3 regions of the Mangrovibacter sp. MFB070 genome follow, and region 3 is predicted to be linked to each of the others. Evidence: predicted binding sites of a transcription regulator. Region 3 holds the regulator's gene; each other region holds the start of a gene.
What was found. Region 3 encodes PhoB, which activates phosphate uptake and scavenging genes when phosphate is short. Its sites were predicted from a motif close to CTGTCATAAAACTGNCNNAT; they were not measured.
Positions count from the first base shown of each region.

Region 1: DT73_RS22980 (MIP/aquaporin family protein) is a predicted target of PhoB. The motif match lies at 2,485-2,504, and genes of this name have one in related genera.
Region 2: uvrB (excinuclease ABC subunit UvrB) is a predicted target of PhoB. The motif match lies at 2,202-2,221, and genes of this name have one in related genera.

Region 1 covers NZ_JJMI01000052.1:92,817-97,107, forward strand. Annotated here, with positions in the region: gene glpK (glycerol kinase GlpK) at 1-1,400, opposite strand, end outside; gene DT73_RS22980 (MIP/aquaporin family protein) at 1,423-2,274, opposite strand; gene zapB (septal ring assembly protein ZapB) at 2,715-2,960, shown strand; gene rraA (ribonuclease E activity regulator RraA) at 3,014-3,499, opposite strand; gene menA (1,4-dihydroxy-2-naphthoate polyprenyltransferase) at 3,635-4,291, opposite strand, start outside.
Region 2 covers NZ_JJMI01000025.1:42,877-47,167, forward strand. Annotated here, with positions in the region: gene uvrB (excinuclease ABC subunit UvrB) at 1-1,971, opposite strand, end outside; gene DT73_RS12355 (ATP-binding cassette domain-containing protein) at 2,859-3,569, shown strand; gene bioD (dethiobiotin synthase) at 3,580-4,260, opposite strand; gene bioC (malonyl-ACP O-methyltransferase BioC) at 4,253-4,291, opposite strand, start outside.
Region 3 covers NZ_JJMI01000025.1:467,683-471,973, forward strand. Annotated here, with positions in the region: gene brnQ (branched-chain amino acid transporter carrier protein BrnQ) at 1-118, opposite strand, end outside; gene phoR (phosphate regulon sensor histidine kinase PhoR) at 599-1,909, opposite strand; gene phoB (phosphate response regulator transcription factor PhoB) at 1,932-2,621, opposite strand; gene sbcD (exonuclease subunit SbcD) at 2,874-4,082, shown strand; gene sbcC (exonuclease subunit SbcC) at 4,079-4,291, shown strand, end outside.

The DNA of each region.
Region 1 (4,291 bases), on a different contig from region 3:
ACCGCTTTTTCTTTCAGCTCATCCAGATTTTGCCAGTAGCCCACCGCCAGGCCCGCCAGGTATGCGGCACCCAGCGCTGTGACTTCCCGGACCTCAGGGCGCTCAACTGGGGTACCCAAAATATCCGACTGGAATTGCATCAGGAAGTTGTTGGCGACAGCCCCACCATCAACCCGCAGAGCGTGGAGCCGTACACCGGCATCGGCCTGCATGGCTTCAAGTACGTCGCGTGTCTGGTAAGCAATAGATTCCAGGGTGGCACGAATGATGTGGTTGGCATTGACACCGCGAGTCAAACCGAAGATTGCACCACGTGCATAAGGGTCCCAGTAAGGGGCGCCGAGCCCGGTAAATGCTGGTACAACATAAACGCCGTTGGTGTCTTTGACTTTAGTGGCAAAGTATTCAGAGTCCGTTGCATCGCTGATGAGTTTCATTTCATCCCGCAACCACTGAATTGATGCCCCACCCATAAAGACCGCCCCTTCCAGCGCGTAATTCACTTCGCCAGTTGGTCCGCAGGCAATGGTGGTGAGCAACCCATGGCTGGAGGTGACGGCCTGCTTGCCTGTGTTCATCAGCATAAAGCAGCCAGTGCCATAGGTGTTTTTCGCCATCCCTTCTTTTACACACAACTGCCCAAACAAGGCAGCCTGCTGGTCACCTGCAATCCCGGCAATAGGAATACGTGTCCCGCCTTTCCCCCCAATGTTGGTTTGGCCATAGACTTCAGAGGATTTACGTACTTGCGGCAACATTTCCCGAGGAATATCCAGTGCTTCCAGCATGCGGTCGTCCCATTCCAGCGTGTGGATGTTGAACAGCATGGTACGGGAGGCGTTGGTATAATCGGTGACATGCACCCGGCCCTGAGTCATCTTCCAGATAAGCCAGGTATCAACGGTACCGAATAATAACTCCCCACGACGGGCGCGTTCCCGCGAGCCTTCAACGTGGTCGAGGATCCATTTCACTTTGGTGCCGGAGAAATAGGGGTCGATGACCAGGCCTGTCGTGTGGCGCACATATTCTTCCATGCCATCGCGCTTAAGTTGTTCGCAAATTTCAGCGGTACGGCGGCACTGCCAGACAATAGCATTGTAAATAGGTTTGCCGGTTTCGCGTTCCCAGACAATAGCCGTTTCGCGCTGGTTGGTAATCCCGATCGCGGCTACCTGGTCTGAACGAATGTCTGCTTTGGCAAGCACTTCCACCAGAGTGGAACTTTGTGATGCCCAGATCTCCATTGGGTCGTGTTCAACCCAACCCGCTTTGGGGTAGATTTGCTGAAACTCGCGTTGGGAGACACTGACGATGTTTGCATCGTGATCCATTACCACGGCCCGGGAACTGGTGGTGCCCTGGTCCAGTGCGACGATGTATTTTTTCTCTGTGGTCATAAATGTGTGTCCTTAAGTCGAATTACAGCGAGGCTTTTTGTTGCGCCACCGCAGGCGATGATGAATTTGATGTTTCTACAACAGGTTTTTTACCAGGTAAATGGTGGGCGATTAATTTCTGGTAGCCAAATGCTCCCAGAATGGCGCCAGCCACAGGGCCAAAAGCCGGAACCAGGAAGTAAGGAATGTTACGCCCGCCAGTGAACGCGATGTCTCCCCAGCCAGCCAGCCAGGCGAATGTTTTTGGGCCAAGGTCACGTGCCGGGTTCATTGCAAATCCGGTTAATGGCCCCATCGACGCACCAATAACCGCAATGAGCAGGCCAATTAACAGTGGTGCGAGTGGGCCGCGCGGGATCCCGTTACCATCATCAGTCAGTGCCATAATGACGCCCATAAGAATGGCGGTAATTACCATCTCAACAGCAAAAGCCTGGTAGAAGTTGATATGGGGATTTGGGTAAGTAGAGAAAATACCTGCCAGTTGCAGGCTTTCTGGTGTTCCGCGAACAATATGGTGAGTGAGCTCATAATCAATAAACAGGTTGTAATAAAGCCCGTAAACCAGAGCTGCGGCGCAGAAGGCACCGAGAAACTGTGAGCAGATAAAGGGCACAACTTTTCGCCCTTCGAAGTTCGCAAACAGCCACAATGCAAGAGTGACTGCCGGGTTGAGGTGTGCGCCGGATACACCTGCTGTCAGATAGATGGCCATAGCCACCCCCAAACCCCAGATGATACTGATTTCCCACTGGCCAAATGTTGCGCCTGCGACAACTAAAGCGGCAACACAGCCAACACCGAAGAAAATCAACAACCCGGTACCAATAAATTCGGCGATGCACTGACCTTTTAAGGTTGAAGTTTGACTCATAATCGGGTCCTGAAGGTAAATTAATGATTATTGTTTGTACGGGTAAGCCAATAACCCGCCATGTCGTGTAGACATACTGTTAATTTATCGTTAACGAGCAAAAACGAGAAATATCGAAAGTGATTTTTGTGTGCGTCGTCAAGAAAATGAGCGTTTTCGCGCTGCGCAGACCAGACTGTTGAGCTGGATAATTATCGGGCGTGATAAGAAATACCTCATTTTTTTAACGGATATATTAACAATTGGGCTGAACAGTGGCGTGTGAGGTTCAGCAAATGCTGAAAAGTGTTGCAATCCGCAAACAGCCCGGTATCTCGCTGGACAGGGGCTGTCAGGCTTCTTACAATCGAAGTCTTGCGTGATGTAACGTATATCATTAAGGCGTCGCCGAAGCGGGACAGGATAGTCATCCATCAGCGCCTTTGTAATTCAGGAGAGGTATGACAATGTCATTTGAAGTGTTTGAAAAACTGGAAGCCAAAGTACAACAGGCTATTGATACCATCACGCTGTTGCAGATGGAAATCGAAGAGCTGAAAGAAAAGAACAACAACCTGGCGCAGGAAGTACAGCTTGCACAGGAAAACCGCGGAGCGCTGGAGCAGGAAAATAACCAACTGAAAGAGCAGCAGGGTGTCTGGCAAGAGCGTTTACAGGCACTGTTGGGAAAAATGGAAGAGGTTTAATTTCCCCAGGCGAGGCCTTTTGGGCGCAGTGATGTCTGCGCCCAATAGTACGCCTATTCGATATCCAGAGGTTCTTCAGAAAGAATAATGCCAGTGTTATCTGCGTAGAGGTGGTCGCCTGAAAAGAACGTTACACCACCAAAGTTGACCCGGATATCACTCTCGCCGGTACCTTCTCCCGCGGCACCCACAGGAATCGCGGCAATAGCCTGAATACCAATATCCATTTCTTCCAGATCATCCACCTGGCGTACAGCACCGTATATAACAATGCCTTCCCATTCGTTTTGCATAGCCAGGCGAGCCAGATCGGCGTCGAGCAGTGCACGACGTACTGAGCCACCGCCATCCACAACCAGGATACGCCCACGGCCATTTTCTTCGAGCAGCTCATACAGCAACCCGTTGTCCTCGAAACATTTTACTGTGATGACCTGTCCACCAAAGGAGTGACGCCCACCGAAGTTAGAAAACAACGGTTCGACGACATTAACATCTTCGTGGTAGATATCGCACAACTCTGAAGTATCGTATTTCATAGGATTAACACTTAGTTGCCGCTGGTAGTTTTCAGTATATCGCTTAATGTCTGGCGATGTCCTGCTGTAATGAGTAATTTTCAGCCTGTTGCGTATTGTCCTTAAAAAACCGCAGGATGCGTTGATGTGGGTCAGTTATCCGCCCCATTGGCTGATGATGATGCCTGCAATGAACAAGATATTGGTCAGCAAGGCTGCTTTCACTGTTTTTTCAAGCATTGGGCGTATTGCTACCGGGTTGGTTTCCCGCAGAATATAACGGCACTGGCGCAGCAGTAATGGAGCCGAGAGCACAAACAACCATCCCCATACTTGCTTCAGCCAAAATAAATTAAACAAGGCAAAGCATAACAGAGCACCGATAAGCAACATGACATGGTAACGGCGGGCGTTATACGGCCCAAGGCGCACAGCGAGCGTGTTTTTACCATTCTCCCTGTCGCTGTCTAAATCTCGCAGGTTATTGATATTCAGTACCGCTGTTGCTAACAACCCGGTTGCAGTCGCAGGAATGAAGATAGAAACTGCCAGTTGGTGAGTTTGTAAATACCAGGCTCCCACAACACTCAGCCAGCCAAAGAAAATCAGTACTGATATGTCACCAAGGCCCATGTAACCATAAGGTTTATTGCCAACGGTATAGGTAATCGCGGCGATAATAGCCAGCACGCCCAGCAAGAGAAAACCAAACAAGTCAGACAGGGTATGGCAGGCGACCAGCACCAGGGCCAGGCCAGACAGGCAGGTTAGTGTAACGGTGATAATTAGGGCAACTTTCATTTGAGGCACACT
Region 2 (4,291 bases), 420 kb from region 3:
CTTAGCCGCCTCTTCAAACTCCAGATTCTGCGCGTGAGTCATCATCTGTGTTTCCAGCTCATGGATTTTCTGCTCCATAGCCTTAGGTGACATATCCTGTGCAACAGTGCGTGCAGCAGAGTCTCCCCCACGTGTTTTGCCCCGTTTCGCTTTGGTTTTCATCACCCCTTCGCCCAGCGCCAGGATATCCACCACTTTCTTATTCAGGCCTTTTGGCACCAGGCCATGCTCTTTGTTGTAGAGCTCCTGTTTTTCGCGACGGCGTTCAGTTTCACCAATGGCTTTTGCCATCGACGGCGTGATTTTGTCCCCATACAGAATCGCCATGCCATTGAGGTTACGCGCCGCGCGGCCAATGGTCTGAATCAATGAGCGCTCAGAACGCAGGAAGCCTTCTTTGTCGGCGTCCAGAATAGCCACCAGCGACACTTCCGGCATATCCAGGCCTTCACGCAACAGGTTAATCCCAACCAGCACATCAAACTCACCCAGGCGCAAGTCACGGATAATTTCCATGCGCTCGACGGTGTCGATATCTGAGTGCAGGTAGCGTACACGGGCACCGTGCTCTTCAAGGTATTCCGTGAGGTCTTCCGCCATGCGTTTCGTCAGGGTAGTAACCAGCACACGTTCATTAATTGCCGCACGCTTGCGAATTTCTGAGAGCAAATCGTCTACTTGTGTTGCTACCGGTCGCACTTCTATCAGTGGGTCCAGCAAACCTGTAGGGCGCACAACCTGGTCTATTACTTCACCGCCGGATTTATCCAGTTCGTAATTCCCTGGTGTGGCAGAAACATAAATGGTTTGCGGTGCCAGGGCTTCAAACTCTTCGAATTTCATCGGGCGGTTATCCAGCGCTGAAGGCAACCGGAAACCATATTCAACCAGTGTTTCTTTACGCGCCCGGTCGCCTCGGTACATCCCGCCGATTTGCGGCACAGTAACGTGAGATTCATCAATAACCAGCAGGCCATCTGCCGGCAGGTAGTCAAACAATGTTGGTGGCGGCTCGCCCGGGCCGCGCCCGGAGAGAAAGCGTGAGTAGTTTTCAATACCCGAGCAATACCCGAGTTCATTCATCATTTCGAGGTCAAACTGCGTGCGCTGGGTGATGCGTTGCTCTTCGAGTAGTTTATTATTTGCCAGTAACACCTTGCGCCGGTCTGCCAGTTCGACTTTGATTTCTTCCATTGCCTGCAAAATACGTTCACGGGGTGTGACGTAATGGGTTTTCGGGTAAATGGTAAAGCGCGGAATAACAGACTCCACCTGCCCGGTCAGCGGGTCAAATAGCGACAACCGCTCAACTTCTTCATCAAACAATTCAACCCGCAGGGCGATGTCATCAGATTCCGCCGGGAAGATATCGATAACCTCGCCACGCACACGGAAAGTACCGCGCTGGAACACCTGATCGTTGCGGGTGTACTGCAATTCAGCCAGGCGACGCAGAATAGCGCGCTGGTCAATAATCATGCCGGCGGTCAGGTGCAGCATCATTTTCAGGTAGAGATCCGGGTCACCCAGGCCGTAAATCGCAGAAACAGACGCCACCACGACTACATCTCGCCGCTCCAGCAATGCTTTGGTGGCTGAAAGCCGCATCTGTTCGATGTGCTCATTCACGGACGCATCTTTTTCAATAAAGGTGTCCGAACTGGGTACATAGGCTTCAGGCTGGTAGTAATCGTAGTAAGAAACAAAATACTCAACAGCATTTTCCGGGAAAAATGCCTTCATTTCGCCATAAAGCTGCGCCGCCAGTGTTTTGTTAGGCGCCAGCACCATTGTAGGGCGCTGCAGGTCTGCAATGACGTTCGCAATGGTAAATGTCTTCCCTGACCCGGTTACACCGAGCAGCGTTTGGTGAGCCAGGCCATCTTCCAGCCCTTCAGACAGGCGGCGAATGGCATCAGGTTGGTCCCCGGATGGCGTAAAGCTGGAGTGTAATTTGAACAATTTACTCATAAGACATGACCTGTTGCACCATGGCGGAAGGAAGAAGCAATTTTAACTGCCGTACTGTTTTTTGCCAACCTTAATTACTGGCTAAATAACCAGTAACTAATGGTGAGCACGCTAAATAACAGCACAAAATGACACCGTTTTGTACAAACACCCGGCGTTTATACCAGCAAGATCCACGCTTACCAGGTTATCCCCAGATTTTTTCCATTTTTAACATTTGTCAAGAGACGTCATGAAAGTTTTATGAAACAACACACGGCACGATATCCAAGGATTGATTTTATATAACTATTTGATATTTATATTTTTTTAAATAAAGGCGGCTTTAACATCAATTCAGGCGAAAGCCGCGTATTCTCTCGCCTGCAGCTAGTTTTCTAACTCTAATACACAAGGTTATCCACAGGAATAGTGGATAACTGCTTTAAGCCCTGTAAGGGCATACTCCGATGGTTTACCGTTTTCTTGCAAAAACACCGCATAAAAAATTTTCTGGCAAAATTTTTTCGCAGGCAGCCATCTTTTTTGTCGATGACCTGACAACAAAATCTGCACTGCACCACACAGGCATTTGTTTTGCGTCAGCACGCTGCACCAAAATTATCCTCAGGGAAGCACTGCCAAAGTGCACAGTGCTACCAAAGTTGTAGTTGCAGCCGTGAAAACCAGTATTTTTTGTAAGTATCGTCCTGGTTCGTGGAAATTTCTGTCGTGATTACGCTTTCTGGCAAGAGAATTGCACAGACTACCAGACTGGAGCTCAACCCCTTTCCTGTTGGCAGAAAGTGATGCAGGACGCAGTGGTTATATGAGTGGTTACCAGCGCTGGGCGAATTTACGCCTTAGTGGAATAGCCTGACGTAGAGCCGGTCCGGGAGGAGGACATTATGTTGAGTTTGCGTGCTGTTAACCAATTTTATGGTGAAAAACATACATTATGGAATGTTGACCTGGACTTGCCCACAGGACAATGTATTTGCCTGCTGGGAGCACCTGGTGTTGGCAAAACAACGCTGGTGAACTGTATTACCGGCCATATTCCGGTACAAAGTGGCAGTATGCTCTGGCAGGCACAAGGGCACCCACCAGAAGATTTACTGACCCGCCCACCAGAGGGGCGCACTGCTCTGGGGATAGGCTATGTTCCTCAGGATAAACGGATTTTCTCGCAACTGAGTGTGGAAGAGAACCTGCATATTGCCATGATGGCGGCTGGTGAACAGCATAAGCGAATTTCGCCGCTGGTTTACGAGTTATTCCCGGAATTATATACCCTGCGCCAGGTGCGTGGCGGTGACCTGGCCGGAGATACACAACAGCAACTGTCACTGGCAAGAGCACTGGTAAACGACCCGAAATTGTTGATTCTGGACGAACCGACTAATGGCCGCGGAACCAGTTTCATTCAGGACCTGGGCCAGACATTGCGCCGCCTGAACCAGGAATTTGGCCTGACAATACTGCTGGTTGAACAACGGTTGTCATTTATCCGTTGGGTGGCGGATAAATTTTGCCTGCTGCATCGCGGGCGCAATGTTGCGCAGGGCGACCTGACAATGCTGGATGACAATATGGTTTCAGACTGGATAGCACCGTAATGCCGCAAGATTAAATCAGGGCAGTGATATCAATATACTGCCCAAGATTGGTGTGTGTTTCCGCGTGTTCCAGAAAGGGAATTTCTCCCAGAAATGGCACGTCCAGCCGCTGGCGTAATGTTGACAGATAATCCAGATGACGCGCGCCTGGCGGTAATACCGTATTGGCAATCCAGCCGGCAACAGGTAACCCGGACTGGCGAATTGCCTGTAAAGTCAGCATGGCGTGATTGATACACCCAAGCTTGACCCCCACCACCAGAATCACTGGCAATTGTTCCTGCACCACCCAGTCAGCAAAAGTGGTTTCCTCGCTCAGAGGCGTAAACCAGCCACCGGCACCTTCAACCTGTACCCAACTGGCAAGAGGCTCCAGCGCAGCTAACCCGGCAGATATTGCGGGAAAGGTAATGGGTTGCCCGGTATCCCTGCTGACCAGATGCGGAGAAGTGGGTTCCAGAAAGACCAGTGGGTTTACCTGGTGGTAGGCCAGCGGTACGGTACTATTACGCTGCAAAGCCAGCGCATCGCTGTTACGTATTCCTTCCGGCGTGGCTTCACTGCCTGACGCCACAGGCTTGTAACCTGCAGTATGAAATCCGTGCTGTGCTGCCGCCTGTAACAGTGCACAACTGGCAACGGTTTTCCCAACTTCCGTATCCGTGCCAGTAACAAACCAACGTTTACTCACGCGTAATCACTCCTACTATTAATTGGTAACT
Region 3 (4,291 bases):
GTGGGCCTGCCTGCAAACCGACCATGGGCGGGAAAATAATGTTCCCTGCGCCAACAAACAACGCAAAGGTCATAAAACCTAATGCGATGATGTCACGGGATGTTAATTGACGGGTCATATTGTACTTGTAGCCTGTGGATGTGGTTATGTTGTTTGCAAAAACGAAAACCTGAATGGCCGGAAACACACTACGCTGAACGCCCCGAAAACCGGTAACGGGTATGACTATGCTGAATAGCGGCCACAGACAGAAAATGTGAATGGCCAACAACATAGCATGTACAGCGGGATATGCTCATGATTAACCATAATTAAGAATAGTTTTCCGGTTAATAACGCAATCCTGGTGCATTCATGCACAAACAGGGGCGCAATTAAAACGCTTATAGCGTTTAAAGGCAAGAAGCGATCCGAAAACAAGCGACTTATTCCGTGATCAAACTAATAAGCAGACATTATCGCTATTTTATCGTCATAAGAACCGCTTATAGTTCGAACAAAAAGTCGCCATCACGATGCATTTGTTTCATTCATTCTGCGAGACAAAAGAAAACAGGCCATAAATATGGCCTGCAGGAAAGTTATGTTTACAGTTGAATCAGGCCTGAGCTGCCAGCACCTTGTTACTTACCAGCAAACGCTCTGGTAACTCAAAAGAAAAACAGCTTCCTTTGCCTGGTGCACTTTCAATACTCAGGCGGGCATCATGATGGGTAAGCGCATGTTTGACTATTGCCAGGCCAAGACCACTGCCTCCGGTCTGGCGAGAGCGAGCTTTATCTACCCGGTAAAAACGCTCTGTCAGGCGTGGCAGGTGCTCAGGAGAGATCCCCGGCCCATTATCCTGCACAGAGAAACGCGCGCCATGAGCCACTTTTTCCCATTTAACCTGAATAAGTGTCCCTTCCGGGGTGTGGTTCACTGCGTTATAGACCAGGTTAGACATAGCGCTACGGAGCTGTTCTTCACTACCGTAAACCTGTAACGCCGGGTCAACCGTAAAGCTTATCTGGTGGCGCCCCTGGCTCAGGGTTTGCGCTTCACGATCCACCAGGCGCAGCATCAGCGGAACGTCAATTTTATCTGTAAGGCTCAGCGCCGGTGCCGCTTCAATACGAGATAACGTCAGCAACTGGCGAACCAAACCCTCCATACGAGAGGTTTGCTCCCGCATAGTGACCAACGCTTTTTCCCGCACCACGCCTTCCAGCGGCTGGTCCTGCATCATTTCCAGGTAGCCCTGCAACACGGTCAGTGGGGTACGCAATTCGTGGCTGACATTCGCAAAAAAGTTACGCCGGGCGCCTTCAAGCTGGTGCATCTGGGTTACATCACGCACCACCATCAACCACTGGCCGTCGGTGTAAGGCATGATACGAAATTCAAGATGGCGGCCATTGTTCAGCACCTGGTTGAAAGGGCGCGCAAAATCGCGTTTTTTGATGTACTGGTTAAATTCCGGGTAGCGCAGCAAATTGACAATGTTTTGCCCGTTGTCATCTGGCCACCGTAAATTAAGCAACTGAATAGCAAGGCCATTACACCAAAATATGGCACCGACCTCTGTCATCATGACCAGTGCGTCCGGCAAAGATTCCGCGCCACTGCGAAACCGCTTGATCAGGTTACCCAGTTCTTTGCGCCGCTTTTTATTGCGCATCTGCATCTGGTGAATACCATACATCAAGGGTTCCCAGCTCCCGGAACCTGTTGGTGGCGTCATACTGCGGTCAACCCACAGCCACCAGGAAAGGCGTAACAGGTTCCAAAAATGCCAGACAAGCAGGCCTGTCACACTCGCCAGTAAAAACCATGGGAGATAACCAAAGAACGCCCCCAGCAATAAAGCAGGTATGCAACACAACGCCAGTTCAAGTACCAGCCTTCGCCATGACAACCGTTCAAGCACGGGTCATACTCCATCCAGATAATTAAAAACGGGCTGAGAAGCGATAACCCGTACCGCGAACGGTTTGAACCATACGATCATGCCCACTGAGTTCCAGTGCCTTACGCAAACGGCGAATGTGAACATCTACCGTTCTGTCCTCAACGTAAACATTCGTTCCCCATACATGATTAAGGAGTTGTTCACGGCTGTAAACCCGTTCCGGGTGTGTCATGAAAAAATGCAGCAACTTAAATTCTGTCGGCCCCATATCCAGTGGGTTCTCACCAGTCATGACACGGTGAGAAGACGGATCCAGGCTGAGCCCCTGAATCTCAATCACTTCTTCTACTGCCATCGGAGAGATACGGCGCATCACCGCTTTAATACGCGCAACCAGTTCTTTGGGTGAAAACGGCTTGGTGATGTAATCATCTGCCCCAATTTCCAACCCTCTGACCCGGTCCTCTTCTTCACCGCGGGCCGTCAGCATGACTACCGGTATATCCCGTGTCATCGCTTCACGTTTCAGGTGCTTGATAAACTGAATCCCGGAGCCGCCCGGCAACATCCAGTCGAGTAAAATTAAATCCGGCCAGGGTTCGTTGAGCTGGTTTACCGCACTGTCATAATCTTCCGCCTCAACAGCCTGAAAACCATTTTGTTCGAGCACAAAACACACCATTTCACGAATGGGTGCTTCATCTTCCACAACCAGAATTCGTCTCGCCATAATCAGCCCTGTAAATATATACAATAATTTAACGCGGCGTCATTATGCGTCAGTTTTATGACAGTTTTATGAAAAAAATGACCATTACATGACCTGTCATATTATTTTATGACAAAGCGTTTCCTTCTGCTGCAAAGCAAGTAGTAACGCGCATTATCGCTGGAATCCGCTACGCAGCTTGCAACAACACACCTGCAACTTAATCCACCACATGTATATAATCACCACTTCGCTTTCTAACCAGGACAGGTTATGCGCATTCTTCACACTTCTGACTGGCATCTGGGGCAAAATTTCTATACCAAAAGCCGTGCTCCGGAACATGCAGCCTTTCTAAACTGGCTAACCGAAATGGTTGAACAGCACCAGGTTGACGCAGTCATCGTAGCGGGCGATATCTTCGATACAGGCTCACCGCCCAGTTACGCACGTGAATTGTATTACCGCTTTGTCGTTCAACTCCAGGCAACCGGCTGCACGCTCGTGGTGCTGGGCGGTAACCATGATTCCGTCGCCACACTGAACGAATCGCGTGAACTGTTGGGTTACCTCAATACCTGGGTTATCGCCAGTGCATCAGATACCGAAGCCCCCATTTTATTACCGCTTCGCAACGGGGAACCCGGTGCGGTACTCTGCCCGGTTCCTTTTTTACGCCCACGCGATATCCAGGTAAGCCAGTCCGGGCAAAGTGGCCAACAAAAGCAGCAAGAGCTGGTCGGGGCCATTCACCACTATTACCAGCAAGGCTACGAGGCAGCCTGTGACTTGCGCGGTAACCGCAAATTACCCATTATTGCCACCGGCCACCTGACAACCGTTGGAGCCAGCAAAAGCGATGCTGTGCGCGAAATCTATATCGGCACCCTTGATGCCTTCCCTGCCAGTGCATTTCCACCGGCTGATTATATTGCGCTGGGGCATATTCACCGCCCGCAAAAGGTCACCAGTAGTGAGCATATCCGCTACTGTGGGTCGCCCATTGCACTGAGTTTTGACGAAACCAACAGCACAAAAATGGTTCTGATGGTGGATTTCTCTGAAGGTGAACTGAGCGCCGTAACTCCACTCCCGGTGCCAGTAACCCAACCATTGTTAATGCTCAAAGGCTCACTGGAAAGCATTAAACAGCAACTGGAAGCCTGGCGGGATGCCCCTTCAACGCCTGTTACCTGGCTTGATATTGAACTCACTACAGACCAGTATCTCCACGACATGCAAAAACAGCTACAGGCACTAACCGCTGATTTACCAGTAGAAATTGTGTTATTGCGCCGCAGCCGCGAGCAACGGGAAAAAATCATCGCTAACCAACAAAAAGAAACCCTGAGCGAACTCAGTACCAGCGAAGTTTTTGAGCGCCGTCTGGCACAAGAAAATCTGGATGAAAGCCAGGCGTCGCGCCTGCGGGGGTTGTTTGCAGAAACCCTGCACCGCCTGGAAGAGGAACCCAAGTCATGAGAATTCTGACGCTGCGGTTAAAGAACCTCAATTCACTCAAAGGTGAATGGAAAATCGACTTTACTCAGTCGCCGTTCAACAGCAACGGTTTGTTTGCTATTACCGGGCCAACCGGCGCAGGCAAAACCACATTGCTGGATGCCATTTGCCTGGCGCTATATCACCAGACACCACGCCTCAGCACCATTTCCCAGTCCAGCAACGATTTG